2 regions of the Shewanella sp. SP1S1-7 genome follow, and region 1 is predicted to be linked to the other one. Evidence: riboswitches for the same ligand, from Rfam matches in the RefSeq annotation. Region 1 holds a riboswitch; the other holds the start of a gene.
What was found. Region 1 has a riboswitch for thiamine pyrophosphate ahead of Q4Q49_RS20785 (TonB-dependent receptor domain-containing protein). Riboswitches for the same ligand answer to the same signal wherever they lie in the genome.

Region 1 (4,220 bases):
AATAAGCCGACCATGCACTCGCCTCATAACCCACGCGGGCATTGACGATAGTGTAGGGTTCAGAACGGGATTCATTGCTGTCTGAATAGTAAAACTCGCTCTTACCGCTTAAGTTTAGGTTAGCAAACCAACCCGAATTGGCACGATAAGTCCCACCAAGGCTGTAGGTAAAGTGTGGTGAATGGGCCAGATCACGGCCAGTTAAATCCACCTCAGTGCCATATTTGTCCTGATACTGATAATCGCCGTAGGCGGTTTCTAACCAACCTAAGCTTGAGTAAATTTGTAGATTATCCGTGGCATACCAGGTCGCATCTAACTCAGCACCATAGTTATTCGAACTGCCTGCGTTTTCGGTGAACAAAATAAAACGCTGTGGTTTATCAGGGTCTTGCTGGGATGCCGCCACCTGTTGATCTTGTCTGTCCATATAGAACAGCGCCAGATTAGTATCGATAAGCCCTGCGAGCCAATGGGATTTAAGGCCAATTTCATAGTTATAAAGCGTCTCAGTACTGAACTCTTTTTTATCGTTCAGTTCGACAGGCAAAGTCATATTAAAACCGCCCGCCTTGTAACCGCGCGCGACACGGACATATGCGTTGTGTGAGTCATTCAGCACTTTACTCACTGCAATATGCCCACCCCACATGGTTTCGCTCGGGTCGAAATTATCGTTATTCGTATCTGAGTAATGGCTATTGCGGCGCTCTAAACGTAAACCAACAGATAAGGCATAATCTGAGCCCAGATCCGTATCGAGCTGACCAAACAAGGCATAGTTCGTCGCTTCATACTCAGAGTCTAAGACTTCATCCGGCCAAGTATTGTATTCAGAATACAATTGGTTATCTTCTTTCAGATTCATGCCGTACACACCAAGCAACCAATCTGTGCTGTCCGCAAAGATTCGGCCCTGCTCGTTAGAACTTAAGCGAAACTCTTGCGACACGGTTTTACGTTGGCCAGTTTTATCCCAAAAATAATCATATTGGCACGGCGCCAGATTGCCATCGTCATCACTGCATTGCTTAGAAGCCCAATACTCTGGGTTCGACCAATCGCCATCGTAACTGTAATGGTGATCGGTATTCGCAAAGGACGTTAACGAGGTTAGCTCAAAGGTTGCGGCGCCGGAATAGGTCGCTTTAAAACCCGCGCCTGTGGTGCGCTGGCTATCGACACCCGGTTGATCCGATGTCGTCTGGGTCGGTGAATTGGTTAAACTCCACACATCATAACCATTATCAAAATCGGCGTGCAGCACAGTTAAATCAAACTGCAAATCGTCAGTCGCATACCAGCGCAGCTTAGCGCGACCGCTGAACTCATCGCGGCCATTGGTATCGTCACGGCCTAAATAGAGGTTGTCGTGGTAGCCATTTTGTTGATGTTGCTGCAGTGACACACGATAAAGCAGCTTGCCAGAATCCGTTAATGGGCCTGAACTGAAACCGCTAAACGTGCGTAAATCATCATCGCCTAACGAGACTTCGCCGCCATGTTCAAACACATCGGTGGGATCGTTACTTTTCAGATAAATCAGTCCCGCTAAAGCATTGGCGCCATAACGTGTGCCCTGTGGTCCACGCAGCACTTCGACTTGCTGTAGATCGTACATGCTCGACACCATGCCAATACCGGATAAATCGATATCATCAATGATGTAACCCACAGAAGAATTAGGCGCACCTTGGTATTGCTCTTGCTCACCTACACCGCGAATTTGAAAATATTTTGGCCGCGAACTTCCACCTGACCAGTTAAAGTTAGCAATAGAATTAAGCACATCCTCGAAATGCTGCGCGCTTTCATCTTGAATTTTTTGACTGTCGATAACGGTAATACTTGAAGGCATTTTTTCTAAGCTTGAACTGCGAAAATCCGCCGTCACTACCATGACTTCCATCTCAGTGCTGGGATCGGGTTTATCGATAGCGTCGGTTTGTGCAAATGCAGCAGTGCTCAGCGCGGCAGCAATGGCTAATGCCAGTGGCGCTCGGGTTAAAAACGGGGAATGACGGTTTGACGTTTTACGGTTTGACATAGGACCTCAAATATAATGTTTGAGATCCGGCAACGAATAAGCGATTCAGAAGTGTGCTGTTAATTGGCCCATTCCTACGCCGGTATTAGCCGGATCAGGTTCTAAGGGTTCGTCAGCTGACATCTCAGTTTGCAGTAATCAACGTAAATTCATTCGCTGCAAACACCCCTTGGCGGCGCCTAGTATACATGACGGAAATAAAAAGTGGGCACTCTTATCTCTGCGATTCAATTAAATGTCGCGAAAACCACGGCCCTTCAGTTCGTATGATGAAAATATCTTTAGTAGCCGCCTAAATCCTTTCGTCCATTTGACCGCCTATCATGATAATGCTATAGAAGGTCGCAATTTCGAAAACAGTAAGAGGATCATAGTCGATGCAGCTAAAACCTTTATCGAAAGGACGTTATAGCCAGCGATGGGAGCAAGACTATCCACTTATTGAAGCGGTTGTACTTAGCTGTATCAGCGAAATAAAAATGCTCAAAAAAGGCGCTCACCTCATGACGCAGGGGGAAGCGATGGCATCACTTGTATTGGTGAAGCAAGGTCGCGTATCACTCGGCCATACCGCGAGAAATGGTCGGTGTTTTCAATTAGGTACTATTGATTGTGATTCACAGCTGTTTGGCGAAATGGAGTTCTTCACCCAGTACCACTGTCAACTAGACATTATTGCCAGTGAACCCTTAGAAATCACGTTGATTAGCGCTGAAAAACTGCAACATTACCTCGGTCAACACCCTCAACTCGCGCTATTTTTCGCTAGTGCAATTGCGATTGACTACCAAGACACAGTGGATATTTTTACTCGGCGACTGCTCTATCCCATCAGTTATAACGTGGCATTTGATATTTACCATGAATACTTAAATGACTTGCCCGTAGATGGCTTTAGTAAACGCTATTTAGAGGCTGAACGATTTGGTACTACCGACCGAGTCTACCGTCGGGCACTACAAAATCTTGAGGAACGAGGCTTAATTGAGCGGAAAAAAGATGGCATTCGGATTTGTGATCTCAACGCACTCAAGAAATTTGTTGAAGCAGGCATATAATCGCTTTCAGCATAACCCACACTCGACTTAATTTAACAACCGAGTGTGGGATGGATGCACAGGTAAATTAACTTACCGATGGCGAGTGTTGTTCCATAGCCGATTTCATCCGACTTGAAACGATCAATAACATAAATATCGCTGCGTAAAGCAAAGGAATCACATACATCACTGTTTGTAATCCGATAATACGTTCAAAGAAAGAACTGATGGCTGGGCTAAACATCGCCCCTGCACTTCCGCTAATAAGAATATATGACACATTTTTGCTGCTGGCTTTTTTTACAAAAGACACGCCATAAGCAATAAATGCATTATAAAGCGCGGCACACACAAAACCGTAACCATAGGTTAAATAAGCTATCCAATTAAGATTATTGGTACTGACAATGGCAGAGGTGAGCACCATAGCTAAAGCAATAATACCAACTAAGAAATGGTGAATTTTTACACGAGTCACAATCACAGTCGAAATTAGGGCACCAATTAGCGCAGCGGACCAATACTGGGTAATAATATTACCCGCCTCTTCAAACGGAATATCAAATTTTTGTTTTACAAATAAAGGTGCCCAAGTTAAAAATGTATATAATGCGAGCATCCCTAAAAATAATCCAATACCCCCGCTAATAATTCCAAAATTCCACTCAGATTGTTGCTTATCTTCTGTTGAAGAAGACTGCTCACATATAGAAAAATTAGTGAATAATGTAATAATGACGGTACCTAACGCGACCAAACCTACAGCTAAATAGCTATAACTCCATGATAGTGAGCTTGTTAATGCATAAGTTGTTATCAATGGAAAAATAACACCTGCAATATTAAAAGTCGCATCCTGCACTACTAACATTGTGCTTTGTAATTTCTCTTGCCACACAGACACCACAATCGTACCAGCAATACATAGACCGATACCGCCACAAAAACCAATCAAGGTCATTGCCACCATCACAACTTGTAGGGAATTGGTTAGATGTAAAGCCAGAGCAGAAAGAGCAACCAGACTGTAACTTATCAAGGTCATTCTTTTGATACCCATTTTTTCAATAAAGAAAAATGCTGCAATCGTCCCCGCGAGTGCACCACCATTGAGCAATGAAAAGATTGATGCA
Region 2 (4,220 bases), on a different contig from region 1:
TCGGCGATCTTAAGTTTATGTTTCCAGCCTGAATGGCTAACGCTGTGGTATAAGGTCGAGCATAGAAAAAGCACTATGATGCTCGCACCATAAATGGCAACGCCTGTTAGTTGAATTGGCGTTAGATGATCTTGCCCTTTGAGTAACATCAGTACCAATGCCACTATGCCTGCTATGACGCCTAAGCCATGGGATACGCTATTAGCGATCTCTTCTTTAATACTATAAGGCCCAGAATTAGCAGGGATTTTAGCTGGGTTTTGTTGTTCGATAACACTTTGACTCGACATGGTAGATACACACTCGCAAACGATAATGACTAAGTCTATCAGTTAGGAAAATAAATCACCATATTTAAGCGCACACTTGTAAGCTTAAATTTCGTGATTGGCTTCTATTGTTTTCACCTTTTATCTTTTTTACGCCGTCTTGCATTCCCGTCAGCGTATCGCATTGATGATGTTATCCGCTTCAAGACGTAAGAGTTAACAAGCCATTTCCCATCAATTTAGCGCGATTGTGATCTCAATTCCCAGCCTTATTTGTCTCGACTGACAAGTGTCTTACTAAGCATTAGCGTAAGCACTGCGCTTGTAACGTGTTGCATTCGCGTTGAACTTTACCCTGTTTGCCTCCTCTAATCTGCGTTGAGTACTCGCAAGTAAATGCAATCATTGGATAATTCTCTTTCAATATTCAGCAACTCGATATTGGATTGATATTGGATTTGAGTGTAATTGTTCCACGTTAAGCATCATCGAAATCAATTGAGACTACACAAAACCTAAGGATGGATTTTGCCTTTTCAACGTCAACCCAAAGCCGTGCCTTTATTGACAGTATCTCCTACAGCAATAGCGATTGGAGATGATACTGATAGTGCTTTGCTTTTTTCGGTCACATCGCCAGAAGGCGAGACTTTTATTGCATTTGATCATCACTTCGTTGATCTGGATACTGCACAAACGCCTGTTTTTACCACTGCTGCCGAGCCGTCAGCGTTCAATCGCGGTGCAGGCCTTTTAGTCACTGAGCATGACATCAAAGGCATCGCTCAAGTTAAAACCCGAGATTTGGTACTGCAAGAAATCCATACTGAACATCAAGATCAAGATAAATTGGTTTCTGAATCTGAATCCAAACTTGAACTGTCTAGGACAATACAAACCCGTGCTCAAGGATTGGGGTTACGTACTCGTCAGCCATATTTCAAAGGATTAAGCCTGCTATTTTTTGTGCTCTTAGTGCATACGTGTTTATTTTTACTTATCTGCATTTTGTGGCGCCCACAGTTAAATCCCTTTGGATTAACGGAAACGGAAAGTCGGGGCCCTAAAGTGACGGCGCTTAAAGCTTACTTTATTTATGCTCCCGCGGTAGAGAAGGCTGAAAGCGCTGCGCTAGAAACAGAGAGCAAGGCCGTGGATAAGACTGAGATGACAAGTTCTGTTACGCCTACAACTGTTCCCACGCCTCAAACTCAAGTTAAGCCTCTGCCAATACTTGAAAAGGTCATGCCTGAAAAAGTAGATCAGGGAAAAGTGAAGCCAGATACGGTTAAACCGGACATCACTCAATCGAGCCAATCTCAATCAAGTGCCCAAAGTGAAGTACAGTCCGCGGAAGTGACGGCAAAAAAACCAACTAATACGCTTGATACCACAGAAATAAAGCCGCAGCTTGGCGCTAAGAGCTCGCCCGCAGCAGAAGGTGAGAGCACAATAGCGACAAGCTCAAGCATGAGTTTATTCACCCAGCAATATTTTGAACGTCAGCGCGAGCAAGCGCTCGATGATCTCGTCATTGAACAGGCCGATAAATTCACCCGGAAATCGAATATGAGTGAAATGAGCCCTGAGATGGAAGTGTTATTTGTCCCTAACGCCGATGATTTCGGTGGCACAACGAGCCTAGATTTACCCTTAGATCCAAATCGTATTGTGCGTAAAGGGGATACTTGTTATCGCGTGGTACAAGTCGGCACTCAAGTTAATCCTTACGCCGAAAATTTAGGTTTCCCATTTGACTGCAGTGGCAAAAAAATCAATCAAGCTATTGATGATGCCATTCAATCTCGATTAAACAAAATGATGCTCAAACCCCATAAATAGTGACTTTCTTTTATGATTTATTTTCACGCCAATTATAAATTTTTTAGTTTTACTTAATTTTTTTCAATTAAAAACAATAGATTGTGAGTCTTTATTTTGGATTGGTAGTTAAGGTTTTTAATTACTTTTTTCCTTGTTTGTTGCTGCCGCTTCTGTCTATACTGCGCACTCATCTTGTCGGAGTGCCTCTTGGCTGAGACCGTTTATTCGGGATCCGTTGAACCTGATCAGGTTAAAACCTGCGAAGGAAACAAGCGTAATAACACACATTAAATCGCCAAAATAGACGGCTTGAACACCTGTTTACTCAGCAGAGTTTTAAGCCTTAATGTTTAGATTTAATTGTTATTGAGCAGGGTAACTCAATTTTTGAAGCCAGTGTTGGCCACAAAAATTGATTGCCATGTCCAGCTATCAACAACTCAATTCTCCAGACAAGCAACTCCATTTTTTAACGTGAGATTGCTTATGTCCAGTTCAAACCAAAACCCAGCTGTAGCTGCCAATGCAATAGAAATCACAGCGCCAGAGTCGACAATCCCTAATAAATCGACAGTGCCTAATAAATCGACTGAGTCTAGTCAATCAATCGTGCCTAAGGCGCCGAGTCGCCGCGAAACCCGCGCGCAGGCCCAAGCCTTTATCGATACGTTAGCGCCGCTGCAACATCCTAATTCACAAAAGATTTATCTCGAAGGTTCCAGTGTCGATATACGCGTTGGCATGCGGCAAATCCTGCAGACTGACATCCTTGTCGGCGGTACAGATGATGCGCCTATCATGGAAAAAAATCCGCCAATTCGCGTGTACGATTGCGCCGGACCTTATTCCGATCCTGAGGCCGACATCAATGTGCGTCTAGGCCTTGGTAAATTAAGACAAAACTGGATTCTAGCCCGCAACGATACAGAGCAATTACCCTGCGCGACCTCAGACTTTACCCAACAAAGACTCGCTGACGACGGTTTAGACCATCTACGTTTTGAGGCTGGCTCGAGTGCCATTGTCCGCCCACGTAGAGCGCTGCAGGGCAAACGAGTCAGCCAATTACACTATGCCCGTCAAGGGATTATCACGCCCGAAATGGAATATGTGGCGATCCGCGAGAACATGGCACTTGCCGAAGTACAGGATGAAATCCTCAATCGTAAAGCCAAGGGCGAAGCTTTTGGTGCCTTAGTCGGCGAACCGATTACCGCAGAATTTGTCCGCGCCGAAGTTGCCCGTGGCCGCGCGATTATTCCGCTGAATATTAACCATCCCGAAGCCGAACCTATGATCATAGGGCGTAACTTTCTGGTGAAAGTGAACGCCAATATTGGTAATTCTGCGGTGACGTCATCCATCGAGGAAGAAGTGGAAAAGCTCGTCTGGTCAACCCGTTGGGGGGCAGATACTGTCATGGATTTATCCACGGGGCGTTATATCCACGAGACCCGCGAGTGGATCATCCGTAACTCGCCAGTGCCCATTGGCACAGTGCCGATTTATCAAGCGCTGGAGAAAGTGAACGGCGTGGCAGAGGATTTAACCTGGGAAGTGTTCCGCGATACCTTGATTGAACAAGCTGAGCAAGGTGTTGATTACTTTACTATTCATGCTGGTGTGCTGCTGCGTTACGTGCCGATGACGGCTAAACGCGTTACTGGGATCGTTTCCCGCGGCGGTTCAATTATGGCCAAATGGTGCCTGAGTCACCACAAGGAAAACTTCCTCTACAGCCATTTTCGTGAGATCTGTGAGCTTTGCGTTGCCTACGATGTATCCCTGTCTTTAGGTGATGGTATGCGTCCAGGCTCGATTGCCGACGCTAATGATGCTGCCCAGTTTGCAGAGCTTGAAACCTTAGGTGAGCTAGTCAAAATCGCGTGGGAATACGATGTACAAACCATTATCGAAGGGCCGGGACATATCCCGATGCAGCTCATTAAAGAGAACATGGACAAGCAGTTAGCTCACTGCGATGAGGCGCCGTTTTACACGCTTGGCCCGCAAATCACTGATATCGCACCTGGGTATGATCATTTCACCTCCGGCATAGGCGCGGCCATGATTGCTTGGTACGGCTGTGCTATGTTGTGTTATGTCACGCCAAAAGAACATTTAGGA

Region 2: it holds a riboswitch for thiamine pyrophosphate, as region 1 does, so the genes downstream of both, thiC (phosphomethylpyrimidine synthase ThiC) here and Q4Q49_RS20785 (TonB-dependent receptor domain-containing protein) in region 1, are expected to answer to the same signal.

The regions. Positions count from the first base shown of each region.
Region 1 covers NZ_JAUOEU010000043.1:7,133-11,352, reverse strand. The annotation lists gene Q4Q49_RS20785 (TonB-dependent receptor domain-containing protein) at 1-2,047, opposite strand, end outside; TPP riboswitch at 2,102-2,227, opposite strand; gene Q4Q49_RS20780 (Crp/Fnr family transcriptional regulator) at 2,425-3,105, shown strand; gene tsgA (MFS transporter TsgA) at 3,173-4,220, opposite strand, start outside.
Region 2 covers NZ_JAUOEU010000001.1:287,353-291,572, reverse strand. The annotation lists gene trhA (PAQR family membrane homeostasis protein TrhA) at 1-290, opposite strand, end outside; gene Q4Q49_RS01240 (hypothetical protein) at 798-2,111, shown strand; TPP riboswitch at 2,280-2,378, shown strand; gene thiC (phosphomethylpyrimidine synthase ThiC) at 2,580-4,220, shown strand, end outside.